One region of the Comamonas sp. Y33R10-2 genome, then DNA from elsewhere that is predicted to be linked to it. Evidence: riboswitches for the same ligand, from Rfam matches in the RefSeq annotation. Region 1 holds a riboswitch; the other holds the start of a gene.

The links. A riboswitch is a leader RNA that binds a small molecule or an ion and turns the genes downstream of it on or off. The one in region 1 is predicted to bind cobalamin.
Region 2: another riboswitch for cobalamin. It lies ahead of KUF54_RS05145 (TonB-dependent receptor domain-containing protein); the one in region 1 lies ahead of KUF54_RS02665 (TonB-dependent receptor domain-containing protein).

The regions. Positions count from the first base shown of each region.
Region 1 covers NZ_CP079925.1:608,576-617,571, reverse strand. The annotation lists gene KUF54_RS02680 (ABC transporter ATP-binding protein) at 1-181, shown strand, start outside; gene KUF54_RS02675 (hypothetical protein) at 197-727, opposite strand; gene KUF54_RS02670 (ABC transporter substrate-binding protein) at 714-1,520, opposite strand; gene KUF54_RS02665 (TonB-dependent receptor domain-containing protein) at 1,577-3,514, opposite strand; cobalamin riboswitch at 3,702-3,932, opposite strand; gene KUF54_RS02660 (FtsX-like permease family protein) at 4,078-6,777, shown strand; gene KUF54_RS02655 (VOC family protein) at 6,878-7,318, shown strand; gene KUF54_RS02650 (lipocalin-like domain-containing protein) at 7,372-8,544, shown strand; gene KUF54_RS02645 (branched-chain amino acid ABC transporter permease) at 8,734-8,996, opposite strand, start outside.
Region 2 covers NZ_CP079925.1:1,134,660-1,143,655, forward strand. The annotation lists gene KUF54_RS05130 (helix-turn-helix transcriptional regulator) at 1-870, shown strand, start outside; gene KUF54_RS05135 (cell division protein ZapA) at 1,208-1,588, opposite strand; gene KUF54_RS05140 (DUF904 domain-containing protein) at 1,629-1,838, opposite strand; cobalamin riboswitch at 2,069-2,311, shown strand; gene KUF54_RS05145 (TonB-dependent receptor domain-containing protein) at 2,381-4,273, shown strand; gene KUF54_RS05150 (cobyrinate a,c-diamide synthase) at 4,283-5,719, shown strand; gene KUF54_RS05155 (bifunctional adenosylcobinamide kinase/adenosylcobinamide-phosphate guanylyltransferase) at 5,766-6,347, shown strand; gene KUF54_RS05160 (ABC transporter substrate-binding protein) at 6,344-7,255, shown strand; gene KUF54_RS05165 (iron ABC transporter permease) at 7,252-8,289, shown strand; gene KUF54_RS05170 (ABC transporter ATP-binding protein) at 8,286-8,996, shown strand, end outside.

The DNA of each region.
Region 1 (8,996 bases):
GGCCGATGAACCCACGGGCAACCTGGACCCATCCACCGCCCAGCAAGTGATGGACTTGCTGCTACAGCAAACCCGTGACAACGGCACGGCGCTCATCCTCGTCACTCACTCAGCAGAAGCGGCCAAGCGCTCTGACCGCGTGTTGCGACTGACAGCGCACGGAATGGAGCAAGCTGCTTAGCTTAGCCCCGCTGGGCTAGCGCACCTTGTAGCTCTTGCTGACGAACGGCACCTCCGTCACGCCCCGGCGTTGATTCACCGCCAGCGTCATCGCAAAAAACAGATTGCACAGTACGTTGCACATGCGCTGCAAGATGTCGGGGATGTCTCGCCCCTCTTGCTCCACTCGAACCATGCAGCGAATCGCCTTCTTGGCCACAGAACGTGCTTGATGCAACTGGGGCACAGGCGCAGCGCCACGCGGAAGCACAAAGGCATGCATGCGCTCGCCAGCCTGCGCGCTGTAGTAATGCAAGCGCTCTTTAAGCCAATCCAGATCCGCCTCCTCCACCGCCAGCTTTGCGCGAATCGAGCCATTGATGTGAAAAGCCAGAGGCTGAATGCGCTCAAGGTCTAAACGCAGATCGGCGAACTCGGCTGGCGTTGCTTCCAACGCGCTACCAATCAAAGCGCACAGCTCATCGGTCGTCACCTCAAAGTCGCACAGGTACGAAGTCTCGCAAATAAACGGGTAGCAGACTTCGTCAAAATTTTTACTGAGTTTCATGAGATGTTGTGTTGTTGAGCCGCTCAATGCATGCAGCAAAAATGGTGGCCGCCAGATCCAGCCTCGGCCCCGGGCGGGTTACGACGCGGCTGTCTTCCTTGCTCAACTGGCAAACACGGCGCGGGCGTTGATCGGGCTGCAAAGCGCGCATTTGCGGCCAACCGGGGCGCTCATCCAGCTTGCGCAGACTCTCGCCATGGTGAGAAAGAATGATGAGGTCAGGGTCGGCGCGCAGCACAAACTCTGGCGACAAGCGCATGAACGCAGTGGCACCCTCTGGTGCGATATTGCGAGCGCCTAATCGAGTCAGTAACTGACCCATAAACGAAGTCGCCCCTGCCGCATACATGGCAGGATCCACTTCAAGGTAGATGCGTGGCACAGCCGCCCCCTGCTGCTTGAGCTGTCGGGCTGCAGCATCCACATGCGCCTGCATGCGTTGCCACAAATTTTGAGCCTGTCCTGTTTGCAGCACCTCATCGAGCTTAAACAGCACGGCGCGCACCTGCTCTAAGCTGCTCGCATCCACCTCTAGGTAGCGAATATGAGCTGCCTGCAGGCGCGCAATCACGCCCGCAGAGCGCCCCACCAACACCCAGTCCGGGCGCAGCGTCACAATCCGCTCGATGTCTGGCTGCCAAGTCTTGCCCAGCTGTGGCAGGCTGCGCACCTGCGGCGGCTCTAACGAAAACTCATCAACCCCCACCAGTCGATCGCAAGCCCCCAGCGCACAGACAGACTCTGTGGCGGAGGGCAGCAGGGAGATGATGCGCTGCGGTGGAGTTGCGGCCATGGCCGCAGTGCAGCCCACAGCCAACACCAAAGCAAGGCTGCTCCTCAAGCGTTTGATCAACGCATGGCCCACTTCAGGGTCAGATAACCCGCACGGCCGAGCTGATTGAAGCCGTAAACACTTTCATAGTGCTTGTTGCCCACATTGGCTACGCGTGCCTGCAGCGACCACTCTGGGTTGATGCGGTACTCGGCATACAAATCCACGATGGTGTAGGCAGGCAAGGTGACGCTGGAATAGGTGTTGTAGTCCGTGTCTTTGCGGCTGCTGGCATGCAGCAGGCTACCGCCGAGCTTCCAGTCACCGACACGCTTGTTCAAATTGAGCGCCAGCTGATTTTTGGCGCGGCGATTCAAAGGCTTGCCATCGGCTTGCTTGGCATCGAGGTAGTCGTAGTTCATCGACGCATTCCAGCCATCTACATTGATGCCGTACTCCAGACTCCAACCCCTGAGGCGAGTCTGCCCCATCAGATTCGTCATGCCCGTGCTGCCAATAGCAATCAGGTTACTTACCTTGTTGTCAAAGTGCAGCAACTTGGCACGCTGTACACCTCGGCTCCATTGCAGACCAATCTCGTTGTTCTTGCCTTCTTCTGGGCGCAGATTCGGGTTGCCGTTGTACATGGGATATAAAGCATCCACGTAGTACAGATCATTGAACGACGGCGCGCGCATGCTCTTGCCATGCGAGGCGTAGGCTCTCAGACCCTTAGCAAGCTCGTAGCCGTAGCTCAAACCATAGGTCGTCATGCCGCCGAACTGGGAGTTATCGTCACGCCGCACATTGCCTTGCCACGAATGGTTGCCAGCGCTGCCGTTGAGTCCCAAAAAGACGGCATTGATATTGCGGCGTGTCATTGCATAGTCGCTGGACACATCCACCTTTTGCTCCAGTCGCTCAGCACCAACCAGCACCGTACCCAGTCGCGTTGCTATCTCGTTGTCCCACTTGTATTCAAGCTGGGTGGTATTGAAGAAGCTATTGCCATACGGCGAGCCGAAGTTCTTTTGCTCATCGCGCGACTGGCCTACCGACACCGATGTCGTCCAGTTGGGCTGCACCTTACCGGAGAGCTTGAGTTTTGCCACACGCGTCTTCAATTCGGCATAAGGGTTGGAGCCCAGACCCGAATCGGTGTGAATGCGACCATCGGACTGCAAAAAATTGCTGTCGATGCGCCAATCTTGGCTCAAGGCGTAGCCCAAGCCCAAGTTCACGGAGGTTTGCGCAAAGCTATCGCGATCCGGGTTGTAGGTGTAGAGGCCCGCCTTGGCATTGGTACCAGAAAACCCATGATCGACCAGACGATTGACGTTGAGCTGATAGTCAAAACCGCCCTGTGCCCCACGCATGCCGGCAGATGCTGCCTTGTAGCCGTTCTCTCCAGCGGTCACAGACCCATTACCCAGAAATGGCTTGTCTGCATCCTTGCCGCGCTTGGTGAAAATTTGAATAACGCCGCCAATAGCTTCACTGCCATAGATCGCAGAAGCTGGGCCCTTCACCACTTCGATGCGATCAATCATCTCCAACGGCAAGTTATCAAGAACCGGAGCCGCCATGGTGGCAGAGCCATAACGCACGCCATCAATGAGCAGCAAAGACTGTGTGCTTGCCGTGCCGCGCAGAAACACGCTTTGCGCAGCTCCACGACCGCCATTGCCAGTCATCTGTATGCCGCCGCCCAGACGCTGCAGCAACTCTGCAGCTGAACGGGCCGGCGCCATCGCCTCAATTTGCTTTGCGGAGATCACGCTCACATCGGCCAAAGCGTCATCAACAGCCACCGCAGAACGCGTGGCAGTCACCACGGTTTCAGCCATGCGCCGCTCTGTTTGAGCAAAGGCAGTGGCTGCGCAAACAGACATTGCCGCCGCAGCAACCCAAGTCAGGCGCGATGAAGTGAAGAAAGGAGCTGGCGCAGAGATAAGCGCGAAAGCAGACACCGGCGTACGAAGGCCTTGTGCCGTTAGGGAAAGAGAGCTATGCATGAAAAATCTCGAACAGTTAGCACTAGCGTCCCCGCCAGATGCATACCAATCCAGAGTCCCTAAGAGCAGCTAACACAAGCCAGCAAACCAAAGGTTTGCGTTTGAGACGAGGCGCGAAGCCGCAGGCAGTACAAAAGTACGACAAGGCGAAGCAACGAGGTATCAAGGGTCGTGTTAGAGGCTCTAAAGACTCTGGCACATGTTTGGCCGGTATCCAGACTGATGCACTGACTGCCTAGCCTTCCCAAAGCGCAATGCGCTTCAGTGGCTGATTTAGACAGTCTGGTTTTTTAAACCTGTGCACTCACTGTTGCGGGGGCAGTACATGCGAGGATTGGCGCTAAGCCAGCCCTTCATGTTTCCCGTTTAACTGCAGCGTCAGAACAACGCCGCGAGCACCAAAGGACGACATCATATAGGGTTGCGCTAAAAAATGATTTTGATAAAAGCCTGCACGCGCAGCTCTAGGGTTTGTTGAAAATTGATCGAAGATCACTTTGTGACAGCAAGGAAACAGGCCCTAGATCTCTGGCTCTATCTTGCTTGCCTATCTGGACTAAGTTGTGCCTCTACTTCATCTGCTTCGCACCTTTTCTTGGCAAGAGCTGCGCCAGCACCCTTGGCGCACAGCCACGGCGCTGATCGCCATCATGCTGGGCGTGGCGCTGGGCTTTGCCGTGCATGTCATCAACCAGTCAGCGCTGGATGAATTCTCGCGTGCGGTGCGCAGTGTCAATGGTCAGCCAGACTTGCAGTTGCACACCATGCAAGGAGGGCTGCCACTGTCGCTTTACCCGCAAGTGGCCAAGCTGCAAGGCGTTGCTGCAGCCGTGCCTTGGTTGGAGACTTCGGTACTTTTACCTACAAACAAGAGCCGTCCCGCCACAGGCGATGCCAATGCACGCAGCACGCAAGGATCAACCCAAGGCACGCCCTTGCGCGTGTTGGGCAGCGATGCGCTAAAGCTTGCGCCCGTTGCCCCCGCATTGATGCCGCGTTTGTTTGAAGGAGGCAACCGGCTCGATCTGTTTGCACCCGATGCGGTGTTTCTCAACTCAGCGGCCTTGCAGGTGCTGAACCTGAGCGCAGAGCAAGCTGTTAACACCCCTATCCAATGGCTGCTTAACGGCCAGCCTCAGCAGCTGCGCATTGCTGGCACAGTGGCCGCCACAGGCGCTCCCATTGCAGTGATGGACATTGCTGCGCTTCAGCAAAAACTGCAGCAGTTTGAGCGCATAGACCGCATTGATTTGCTGCTGACGGACCACAGCGACCGCAGTCAGATCACCACTGAGCTACACGCTCTTTCCGCGTGGCAAAGCCAGATGCTGATTCAGCAACCCAGCGATGATCAGCAACGCGTGGCTGAGATGTCTCGCGCCTACCGCGTCAACCTTACAGTGCTGGCGCTGGTGGCATTGTTTACTGGCGCGTTTTTGGTGTTCTCCGTACTGGCGCTTAGCGTCGCGCAGCGTGCGCCGCAGTTTGCGCTTCTCGCCGTTTTGGGGGCCACTCCACACCAGCGCATGGCTGTGGTTTTACTAGAGGCTTTAGCGCTGGGCGTTTTAGGCAGCTTCGCGGGTATTGCACTGGGCGGCGCCCTTGCCTGGCTGGCGCTGCAAGTGCTGGGCGGCGATTTGGGGGGCGGTTTTTTTGCGGGCGTGCAGCCCGCGCTGAACTTAAGCCCTGTGGCCGCACTGGTGTTTGGACTGCTCGGCATTGCAGCCACGCTGGCAGGTGCATGGTGGCCTGCACGTGCTGCTATGGATTTACCGCCCTCAGCCACGCTCAAAGGCTTGGGGCACACGCATGAAAAAGAGCCGCGCCTGTGGCCCGCCTTGCTACTACTGCTCGGCAGTGTTGCGCTGGCCTTTATGCCGCCCATCGCAGGCATACCGCTGGCCGCCTACTTAGCCGTGGGCTTGCTACTGCTGGGAGGTATGGCGGCGCTGCCTTGGCTGCTGGGTGCGATGCTGGGTCTGGTTCCTGCCCAGCTGTCACGCCAGCCACTGGCCATGCTGGCGTTTGAGCGTGCGCGCCGCATGCGCCACGCAACCACCGTGGCCGTAGGCGGTGTGGTGGCCAGCCTGAGTCTGGCCGTGGCACTGACCGTCATGGTCACCAGCTTTCGCGCCAGCATGATGGAGTGGCTGGATGCTGTATTGCCCGCCCCCTTATATGTGCGCGCTGCAGGTGGCTCCAGCCGCGTGGATGCAGCGCTTTTGCCTGCCGACGCGGCGCTGCGCGTCAGCCAGCTGCCGGGGGTTGAGCGAGCCCTACCCATGCGCAGCAGCCAACTGGTGCTAAGCCCTGAGCGCCCGGCTGTTAGCCTGCTGCTGCGTCCTTTGAAAGAAGATTCAGCGGGACAGCGCCCCATGCAACTGCCTTGGATTGAAGGGCCAATGATTAAAGGGCCAATAACTGCGCCCAGCAGCGGCACACCGGTTCATATCAGCGAGGCTGTGGCCCAGCTTTATGACTTGAAAATCGGTGATGAGTGGCCACTGCTTTCAAAGGCTTTTAGCCATCAAGTCAAGGCAGAAAAAGGACCTATAGCTACTTTTTACATAGCATCTATCTGGCGCGACTATGTTCGCCAGTTCGGTGCTGTGGCGCTGGACTGGCAGGACTATCTGGCGCTAATGGAAGGTTCAGGCGATACAGGCAATGCAGCGCAGATCAGCGAACTAGCCGTCTGGCCCACACCCAGCAGCACACTCGCATCAACCAATTTACAAACCGGCTTGCAAACCGCCATCGAGCAAGCGATCACCACTCCGGGGCAAGCAGCGCCAGCGCTGGAGTTTGTCAGCAGCACATCTTTGCGCGAGAGATCGCTGCGCATCTTTGACCGCAGCTTTGCCGTGACTTACTGGCTGCAAGCCGTGGCCATTGGCATCGGTTTGTTCGGTATTGCCGCAAGCTTTAGCGCGCAAGTGTTGGCACGGCGCAAAGAGTTTGGATTGCTGGCACACCTAGGCCTCACCCGCCGCAATGTGCTGAGCGTGGTGGCCGCAGAAGGATTGGCTTGGACCACACTGGGCGCCATTGCCGGCACGCTGCTGGGGCTGGGTGTGGCGGTGATTTTGGTGCACGTGGTCAACCCACAAAGCTTTCATTGGACGATGGCGCTGCGCCTGCCCGCCGTGCGTCTGCTCAGTCTGTGTGCTGCGGTAGTACTTGCAGGCGTTATTACGGCGTGGCTGGCTGGGCGAAAAGCGGCCAGTGCTGATGCCGTTCTCGCTGTCAAAGAAGACTGGTAAGGGCTAGCGGCTATACCTGCGATTGCAGCAGCGTTTTTCACACCACTGCAAACAAGGGCAGCGCACAATCAATGCTCTAACTCAGCTCTGGGGAGTTCGTATGCAAGTCCAGTCCTATCTGTTTTTTGATGGCCGCTGCGAAGAGGCTCTGGAGTTTTATCAAGCTGCCCTCGGCGCGGAAGTCACGGCGCTGATGCGTTACAAGGATGCTCCGCCCCAGCCCGCGCCCTCCTCCCAGCAAGGCTGCGGCCCCGGCGAGATGGATCCGGAAAAAATCATGCATGCCAATATGCAGATTGGCGAGACGCAGATCATGGCCTCAGACGGCATGAATGGTGGCAAGCCTGATTTCAAAGGCTTTGCCCTTTCCATCTCCGCGCCAAACGACAATGAGGCCCACCGCATCTTTACCGCCATCGGTGAAGGCGGTCAGGTACAGATGCCTCTGGGTGAGACCTTTTTTGCCCGCAGCTTTGGCATGGTGACGGATCGTTTTGGTGTCGCTTGGATGGTGATTGTTCCGCAGCTTGATATTGGGTGATACAGATCACATCAATAAAGACCCCGGGGCGATCTAAGCGGTAACAATGGCGCATGCGCCAACCGCCCCTGATTTCACCTCATGCTTTACCAGCCGACGCCAGCATTTCACGCAGGCTCTCTTTGCATGCGATGGCTGCTGCAGGTCTGGGCATGAGCGCTTGGGCGCTACCGCCTTCAGCCATGGCCCTACCCATCAAAACGCTGCAATTTCCGCGTGACTTTGGCAGCCACCCTGATCTGCAAACCGAGTGGTGGTACATAACAGGGCAGTTGCAGGCGGGTGGTAAACCTTGGGGCTTTCAGCTGACCTTTTTTCGCTCGCGCATTGCCTCTGCGCAAAGCCTTCAGTCACCGCTGGCAGCCAAGCAATTGATCTTTGCCCACGCTGCACTTTGCGATGTACAGGGGCAAAAATTGCACCACGACCAACGCATGGCGCGTGCAGGTTTGGAGCTGGCCGACGCCAGTGAAAGCGACACCCATGTTTACATCAACGACTGGTTCCTCAAACGCCAAGCGGTGGCGGGTTTTGATGCGACAAAAGCAAGCCATTACAGTGCCAAACTAGCGGCCAAAGACTTCACGCTAGATCTTGAATTTGATAGCACCCAGTCATTGCTGCTTCAAGGCATGAATGGACTTTCGCGCAAAGGTCCGCAGCAAGAACAAGCCAGTTATTACTACAGCCAACCCCAGCTCAAAGTCAGCGGCTCCATCACCGCCGGTGGGCAGCGCTTGCCAGTGCAAGCCAGCCCACACAACCGCGCTTGGTTAGACCATGAATGCAGCGCCGCCATCATGCACAAAGAGGCGCAAGGCTGGGACTGGATAGGCATGAACTTGGGCGATGGCAGCGCGCTGACGGCCTTTCATCTGCGCCGATCGGACAGTTCACACCTCTGGGCTGGCGGCTCATTTCGCGCACCCAATCAAATCGCACAAATCTTTGCCGCCGATCAAGTGCAGTTTGAGCCGCTGCGCTACTGGACAAGCCCACACAGCAAAGCCCGCTACCCCGTTGCATGGCGCATTCAAACACCCGCTGGGCGCTTTGAAGTCCATGCTTTGGTGGATGACCAAGAACTGGACAGCCGTGCCAGCACCGGTGCGGTTTACTGGGAAGGTTTGTGCGAGCTGCGCCGCATCAATGCAGATGGCCGCAGCAGCCCGGTGGGCCGAGGCTATCTTGAAATGACGGGCTATGTTGAAGCGATGAAGCTATAGCGCTGGATGCCGTCACACGCCAAGCAAGAGACAGCAAACAAGGGCCGCCCCGCAGCGATGCTGTTGTCCCCTTCCCACGTAGCGAGAGAAGGGGCTGAAGGCCGCAGCTCCGAGCCTGCCTGCGCAGGCTTGGACGGTCTGCAGAAAGACCACCTCTGGTGGTCGCAAGCAAAGCCGCTCAGGGGTTGCCTACTTTTTCTTTTCCAGCAAGGAAATTAGCTCACCCATGATGCCCTTGCGGAACATGAGCACGCACAGCACAAAGATCAAGCCAGTGACGATGGTGACGGACTCACCCAAAGTGCCAAACCATTCCACACCCGTGGTGCGAGCGAGGAAGCTGCCAAGGTCGCCGATCTTGTTTTCCAGCGCCACAACCACCGCGGAACCCAGCAGCGGGCCGGAAAGCGTGCCCAGACCACCCATCAATGTCATCAAAATAACATGACCCG
Region 2 (8,996 bases), 530 kb from region 1:
GTTCTTACCCTGCTGGATGTGATGACCGCATCTGAGTGGAAGGCCTGCCGTTACTACACTGACTGGTGTAAAGACATTGATATTGAACACATTCTGGCTGTGGATGTGGAGACGAGTAATGGCTGTGCCTATGGTCTGCGCATTACTCGATCAAAGAAGGATGGGGCTTTTGAGGCGCGTGAGCTGAGCATGATGCGGTTGCTGGTACCGCATCTCAAGCGTGTGCTGAATATGCAGCTGAACTTGCATAGAGACCGTCAAGTCATCTCGCTTTATGGGCGAGCCACGGCGCAGTTGATGATGGGAGTCGTCATCCTTGATCAAACTGGGCGCATGATTGAATCTAATTCTGCTGCCACATCTATTTTGAATGTGGGTGACGGCATTAGAGTGAGTAATGGCACGCTGGAAGCTGTGTATGCCAATGACAATCGAAAACTCCAGCGTTTGATTAGGGATGCCTTGCTCTCCCCTAGGTTGTCGCGAGTTTTCGTGACCGAAGGTATGTCCATCTCCCGCCAGTCAGGACAACTGAACTGGGGGGTGGTGGTGCAAAGCATTTCACCGGATGAATGGACTGAAGGAAAGCAGCGCCCTAGTGTGGCTGTCTTTTTGCGCGATACAACCGGCAAGGCTGAGCCGCCTGTTAAGTTGACGCAACAGCTCTTTCATTTAACTCCCGCAGAAACCGCTGTTGCAACGCATTTGAGCAATGGCATGTCGTTGGAAGAAGCTGCAGAAGCTCTTGGCATCAAGCCCAACACGGCGCGTGCCCATTTACGATCTATCTTTTCCAAAACAGGTGTGCGCAGGCAGACCGAGCTAGTTCGACTCTTTCTCAATAGCGTGGCTTGGCTGGGTAACCATTGAAAAGCTGAAAAGAAAAGGCCCGCATGGAGCGGGCCTGTCTTATGGGGTTGGCAGCTGTTTTGATCAACAACTGCCTGAAATATCAGGTGTCTGCAAACGCCACCGATTCCTCATCCTGAACCGGGGGTTCAGGTGGGCAAGGGCAACCTATCGTTGGGTTCATCTGACGCGAGACGATCACGCTCAATAGGTGATGTACCAAGCCCGTGCTCGTTGAGCATTGGTTCAAGGAAATATAAAAACCGGCAGATTTGCAGACAGGCTTATTTTAACGGCTATTGATTCCCATATAGATGTCATGACAGCTTTGTTTCAGACTTTGCAAACCTTGAACTGATCAGAGTAGTTTTTCGTCAGTTTCAAGCGCTTGATCGAGCCTGAGTAGCAGTTGCTCTGCAAGCATCTGCTGGCGCTGCAACTCGGCCTGAGCAGCTTCGCTCACTTCAGGAGCCGAGGCTTGCTCTTGGTCCATGGACTGCATCTCCGAATGCACATTGGCCATGAGAGCCTGCTGGGCATCGCGGTCGAGTACGTCAAAAGCCATGTTCAACGCCGCCAAGACCGCCACGCGATCACGGGAGCGAACTTTGCCGCTGTCGCGGATGCGTGTCATGGCGTCATCAACTCGACGAGCCGCCTCTTGCACTCGCTCTTCTTGGCCATCGGGACAGGTCAGCAAGTAGCTTTGCTGCATGATTTGCACATCGATCTGCTTCATGGGCGTCAGGGGCGGGTCTGGTAATGGGGGTGACTAGAGGTCACTCTCCCTGGTTGGCGGGCAGGCGCTCGATCAAAGCATCAACGCGTGCGCGTGCGGCTTGCAGGCGCAGGCGCAGCAAATCGCGCTCTTGCGTGAGAGCTAAGACCTGATCGGTGAGCAAATTGTTGGTGCGCTGCAATTCTTCGTGGCGCACCAGCAGACGCTCTACGCGCTCGGCAATGAGATCAAGAGAAGGCTGGGTGGTCATAGACACTGCCATTGTAGGTCTTGCAGTCTTTAGATGTGCATTAATGTGCGAGCAAATTGATGAGTTTGCGCAATGGCAAAACGCAACTTGAATGCTGTAATCAGGAACATTCAAAATCCCTCTCAAAATCGTAGCGCGAAGCTGAGGTTATGTCTGCCTTAGCGAGGTTTGTAACGTAAACAATCGTCACATAACTCGTTCCACTGAAGGATTTAAGTGGTTCAGCGGTCATTACAATAGTTAATGTTGGTGCTCGATGCTGCTTTTCTGTGGCCTCAGTTCAACGGGAAGCAGGGAGGTGCTGGCCAGAAACACTGGCGCACCGTGCCTGCGCTGCCCCCGCAACGGTCGGCGAATGGAATGTTTATGCATTCCGCCTTTTCCATCAAAGTCACTGGCGCTTATGCGCTGGGAAGACTGGCAAAAGGAAGATTCGCCTAGCCCGGATACCGGCCAACGACGGTGTGCCTGCATTGTGTGCAGGCATGTTTGCTCATTGTCGGCGGGTAGGCTGGCATGAGCGTCTTTCTAGACTGCTTTCCATGAGTTCGCAATATTCGACCCTGTGCGCTGCACAGGCGTCATCGCGCGTACGCGCCACGTTTGTTCTTCGTCCCACTTTGCTGGCATCGCTGCTGGTCATGGCATCTGCTGCACAGGCGCAGCAAGTTGCGCTGGCTGATACCGTGAGCATGAAGGAGACGGTGGTCACGGCTAACCGCATAGAGCAACCTTTATCGGACCTGGTGGCCGATATGTCTATCGTGGACCGCGAAACCATTGAATCCGCTGGCGCAGCCGGTGTGGCTGATGTGCTTTCTCGCTTGCCTGGCATTCAGATGGTGCGCAATGGCGGTGCTGGTTCGTCAACCAGCGTTTATCTGCGCGGAGCTGATACGCGCTTTACCGCTGTTTATCTGGATGGTGTGCGCCTCGACTCTCAATCCACTGGCGGTGCTTCGTGGCAAGACATTCCGCTTGAGTCCATTGACCGCATTGAAGTGCTGCGTGGCCCGGCTGCTGCCGTCTATGGCTCTGACGCAATTGGCGGTGTGGTTCAGATTTTCACCAAGAAGGGCGAAGGCAAGGCCAAGCCTTATGTGGGTCTGGGCTGGGGCAGTCGCGGCACGGTGAAGGCACAAGCAGGTGTCAGCGGCGGCGCAGCGGGCTGGGATTACAGCCTCGGCGTTTCGCATGCCAGCAGCAATGGCTTTAATTCGAAAACTTCTGCAGGCGCCAATCCTGATGCAGATGGCTATCGCAGCAACGCCTTTAACGGCCGCATTGGCTATCAGCTTTCGGCCAATCAGCGTGTAGAAGCAACGGCGCTGACCAGCTATATGAATTCGGGCTACGACACCAGCAAGGCCGATGACCGCAGCATCTACAAGATGAGCGCCGTGGGGCTGAACTGGCAGGCTAAATGGAGTGATGTTTACAGCACACGCCTGCAGTACACGCAGTCGCGTGACTTTTATCAGACCAAGCCCAGCGTTTATGAAACCGATACGCGCCTGCAAAGCTATCTGTTCCAAAACGAATGGAAGCTGGGCGCACAGACTGTGACAGCTGCGCTGGAGCGCCGTGAAGACAAGCTGGTCAACAGCGGTCTGGATATTGGCAGCCGCGAGCGTTCACAAAATGCATTGGCACTGGGTTACGGCCTGAATTTGGGCAAGCACACGTTGCAGCTCAATGCCCGCCATGACCGCGATAGCGAATTTGGTGGCCACACCACAGGCAGCGCAGCCTATGGCTACGAGTTCATTCCCAATTGGCGTGCTACGGCATCGGCAGGCACATCTTTCCGTGCGCCCACGCTGTACCAGCGCTTTAGCCAGTATGGCGATGCATCACTGGTGCCTGAAAAAGGCCGCAATGTGGAGCTGGGCCTGAAGTGGGGCAAGGGTAGCGACAGCTTCTCGGCCACGGTTTATCGCAACAACCTTTCCAACCTCATCAACTATGTGGGCAAGACAGGTGCCTGCCCTGGCAATACCGGCGCCTATGGCGGGTGCTATGCCAACGTGGCCAATGCACGTTACGAAGGCATTACCTTTGCTGCGACCACCCGAGTGGGAGAGGTGAACCTGCAAGGCTCGGTGGATTTCCAAAATCCGCGTGATACGGATAAGGACTTGCAACTGGGCCGCCGCTCCAAGCGCTATGCCAGCCTGTCTGCCGACACCAAGGTCGCCGGCTGGAAGCTGGGCGCTGAAATGCAGACAGCAGGCAAACGCTTTGACGATGCAGCCAACAAAAATGTGCTGGGCGGCTACACGCTATGGAACCTGAGCGCGCAAAAGCAGCTGAGCCGCGACTGGAGTCTGGTGGCTCGCGTCAACAATCTGGCTGACAAGCGCTATGAACTGGCTCGCACTTACGCGACCGAAGGCCGCAGCGGCTATATCGGCGTGAAGTGGGAAGCTAACTAAGGGGCCGCCATGACATCCATCGCAATGCCGGAAAAAACCACGCGCTGCCCCGCCATTCTGATCAGCGCTCCGGCTTCTGGTCAGGGCAAGACGACTGTGACGGCGGCGCTTGCGCGGCTGCACGCACGTCAGGGCCGCAAGGTGCGTGTGTTCAAGTGCGGGCCAGATTTTCTGGACCCGTACTGGCATGAGCTGGCCAGTGGTGCGCCCGTGCATTCGGTGGATTTGTGGATGAGCGGCGAGGCCGATATACGCCAGCGCCTGCATGAGGCGGCCCAGGAGGCCGACATCATTTTGGTCGAAGGCGTGATGGGCCTGTTTGACGGCAACCTTAGCGCGGCTGATCTGGCGCAACTGCTGGGCCTGCCTGTGCTGGCGGTGGTCGATGCATCAGCCATGGCGGGCACGTTTGGGGCGCTGGCCTATGGCTTGCAACATTACCAAAGCGGCTTGCGCTGGGCGGGCATGCTGGCCAACCGTGTGGCCACGGCCCACCATGCCGACTTGCTCAAGCAAGGCTTGCGTGAGCAGTCGCTTTGGCTGGGCGCCATGCCCGGTGTGCAACTGGGTGACAACGGACCCAAGGCGAGAACTGCTGCGCTGCTGCCCGAGCGGCATCTGGGCTTGATTGCGACCCATGAACTGAGCGATGCCATGCAGCGACTCGATGCTGCTGCGGATGCACTGGAGAAGACACCGTTGGGTCAGCGCTTGTGGAGTGCAGAAGATGGCGCCCAAGCGGACGAGCCCAGCTGGCAAGACTGGTGCGTGGACTTTGCACCGCCAGCCACTTCAACGAATTCTTCCATCGATCAACCCAAGCTTCAGTCTTGGCTGGCCGGTCGCCGTATCGCTATTGCACGGGATGCAGCTTTCTCGTTTATCTACCCCGCCAATCTGGACTGCCTGCGTGCCATGGGGGCCGAATTGTGCTTTTTCTCGCCGCTGGCGGGTGATGTTCTGCCGCCTTGCGATGCGCTGTGGCTGCCGGGTGGCTACCCAGAGTTGCATGCACAGGCGCTGCACGCCAATCAGGCACTGCGCGCGGCTATGGCTGAGCATGTGGCCCAAGGCAAACCCGTCTGGGCGGAGTGCGGCGGCATGCTAGCGCTGTGCGACGGCGTGACGGGGCTGGACGGCCGCATTCAAGCCATGTGGGGACTGCTGCCCGGGCAGGTCATCATGCAAAACCGGCTGGGTGGGCTGGGTATGCAGCAACTGGTGCTCGATACTGGCTTGCTGCGCGGCCACACTTTTCACTACACAAGGCTTGAAACGAGCATGCCTGTGCTCACGCGCAGCAGCCGACCGGGCGCGGCGGTGCAGCCTGACCGGGGCGAGGCACTGTATGAGCATGGCAGCGTGCGGGCCAGCTACTTTCATGCCTGGTTTCCTTCCAATCCTTTCGCCATTGCCCGGCTTTTTGGCGCAACAATTCAGGCCTGATTTTTTGGTTTTCATCATGAACGTTGCAAACACTCCCTCCATCGTCATGCCGCGTACCCAGTTCATTGTGGGCGGTCAAAAAAGCGGCAAGTCGCGCCGCGCGGAGCTGCTGGCGCGCCAGTGGCTGCAAAGCGGCGCGTCGCATCAGGCGGTGCTGGTGGCGACTGGCCAAGCGTGGGATGCCGAGATGAGCGAGCGCATTGCCCGCCACCAGCGCGACCGCGCTGAACGCGTGCCCGGCATGCAGACCATTGAAGAGCCGCGTGATTTAGCGCAGGTGATAGACAACCACAGCCGCCCCGAGCGTTTGCTGGTGATTGACTGCCTGACGCTTTGGCTGACCAATTGGATAATGCCTGCTGATGTTAAAAAAAATGAAGAAAATCAGTCTCAAGTCCATGAATGGTCTAAACAGTTAGCTATGTTTTTGAAAGCAATAGATGATGCGGCTGGTCCCATTATTCTGGTGGGCAACGAGATTGGGCTGGGTGTGATTCCAATGGGCCGCGAGGTGCGCGCCTTTGTGGATGCGCTGGGCGTGCTCAACCAGCAAGTCGCAGCGCATTGCGAAAGCGCCACGCTGATGTGCGCGGGACTGCCCCTAGCGCTGAAGGGGCCGCAAGCATGAAGTCAATGATCAAACGCTTGGCTACTTGTGGGCTGGCAAGTTGGTTGCTGGCCGCTGCGCTGCCAGTAGTTGCTCAATCCGTGCAGATCACCGATGCGCGCGGCAGCAAGGTGCAACTGGCCAAACCGCCGCAGCGCATTGTTAGTCTGCTGCCGTCGCTAACCGAAAGCCTGTGCGCATTGGGCGCGTGTGAGCGACTGGTGGGGGTGGATCGTTACTCCAACTGGCCGGCGCACACCAAGACCCTGACTGTGGTGGGGGGCGGGCTGGATCCGAATATCGAGAGCATCGTGGCGCTCAAGCCCGACTTGGTGCTGGCCTCCATGGCTTCGCGCTCCTTAGGGCGCATGGAGGCGCTGAGTCTTAAAGTCGTAGCGCTTGAGCCGCGCACCTATGACGAAGCGCGCGTGGTGCTGCAAAAACTGGGTGTGCTGCTGAATCTGCCATCCGCGCAAGGTGCGGACCGTGTCTGGGCAAGCATTGAAGCCGATATGGCCAAGGCCGCAGCCAGCGTGCCCGAAAAAATACGCGGCCAGCGTGTGTACTTTGAAGCCAGTCGCGGCCCGTTTGCTGCGGGTGAAAACTCTTTTATTGGCGAGACTTTGACGCAGTTGCACCTGCGCAATGTGATTGAAGCCAAGTTGGGGCCGTTTCCGCGCATCAACCCTGAATATGTGGTCAAGCTCGACCCTGACATCTTGATGGCGGGCAAGCGCTCCTGGAGCACAGGTATGCCCGAATACCCGGGCTGGGCGCAGATGCGTGCCGTCAAGCAAGGCGCGATATGTGCTTTTACACCGGAGCAATCCGACGTGCTGGTGCGCCCCGGCCCGCGCATGGCTGAGGGTGCGCAAATCATTGCCCAGTGCCTGCAACGTCTGGCGGTCAAGCAGGGCAAGAGCCAATGAGTGTGATCAAGCCTAACCATTGCGCTCAGGCCGGGTTGGCCGCGCCCTGGCTTTTGACGTGGCTGGTGCTTGCTGGCAGTCTGCTGGCGCTGCTGGGCGCAGGCATTGGCAGCACGGGTTTTGAGAGCGTGCTGAACGCCCGCCATGACCCCTTGGCATGGCAAATCGTGATGGACATTCGCCTGCCGCGCACGGCTGCCGCTTTGCTGGCCGGTGGCCTGTTGGGGCTGGCAGGCGCCATTGCGCAAGGCGTGTTTCGCAACCCGCTGGCAGACCCGTATTTGCTGGGCAGTGCATCGGGTGCATCGCTGGGCGTGGCGCTGGCCATGGCGGCGCTGGGCGTGTCGCCTTTTGCACTGGCCGGACTGGCTCGCTGGGGCGTGACGGGCGCGGCTTTTGCCGGTGCCGTATTTGCCGTAGTGCTGACACTGGTGCTGGCCAAGGGTGTGCAAAACACCATGCGCCTGCTGCTGGCTGGCGTGGTGGTGGGGGTGGTGCTGGGCGCCGCCGCATCGCTGGTGCTCTTAATGAACCCGGACATCATGCAGGCCATGCAGTCCTTCATGCTGGGCAGCACGGCGTTTGCGGGCTGGAATGCTTGCGCGCTGATGCTGTGGGTGCTGCTGCCTACGCTGGCCCTGTCTTGGTGCTTGAGCCGCGTGCTGGATGGGCTGGCGCTGGGTGAATCAACCGCCCACAGCCTTGGCTTGCCGCTGGGCCCGCTGCGTCTGCTGCTGATTGTGCTGCTGGCGCTGGCCACAGGTACGGCTGTAGCGCAAACGGGCTTGATTGCTTTTGTGGGCTTGGCGGCTCCGCACTTGGTGCGCTCTATGGTACGGGCGCTGCACCGCTGGCTGCTGGTGCTCAGCAGCTTGATGGGCGCAGTGCTGTTGCTGGCCGCTGATTTGCTGGCGCGCTGGTTGATTGCACCGCAAGAGTTGCCCGTGGGCGTGCTCACCGCCGTGCTGGGCGGCAGCTACCTGCTGTGGCTGATGCACAGGCGCGGCACGCTGTCGGCAGGAGAGGGCGCATGAGCGATCACACCAATCAAACCGCACTGACTACCAACGCACTGGCTACGACCGCATTGACGGTGCAAGCTTTGTCTGTGCAGTTGGGCGATCGCGAAGTGCTGCGCCAGATCAGTCTGCAAATTCCCAAAGGCCGCTGGACGGCCATTGTCGGCCCCAATGGCGCGGGCAAATCCACCTTGCTGCGTGCCATGGCGGGCATGAGAGCTGCCAACCAGCAGCAAAGCGGTGATGTGCTTTTGCAAGGCCGCAAGCTAGCCGACTGGAATGGTCGCGAGCGCGCCAAGGAGCTGGCATGGCTGGGGCAAAACCAGCCCGTGTCCGGCGACATGGCCGTGTATGACGTGGTCATGCTGGGCCGCTTGCCGCATCAAGGCTGGCTGGCCCCAGCCTCTAGCGCGGATCAGCAGGCCGTTGAGCAGGCGCTGCGCCACACCCATGCGTGGGATTGGCGTCAGCGCAGCATTGGCGAGCTTTCTGGCGGCGAGCGCCAGCGCGTGCTGCTGGCCCGCGCACTAGCCGTGCAGGCCCAGACCTTGTTGATGGATGAGCCGCTGGCCAATCTTGACCCACCGCACCAGACCGACTGGATGCTGACCGCACGCAGCCTGGTGCAGCAGGGCATGACCGTGGTCAGTGTGCTGCACGAGCTGTCGTTTGCCTTGCTGGCCGATGAAATCGTTGTCATGCAGGCTGGGCGCATCACCCAT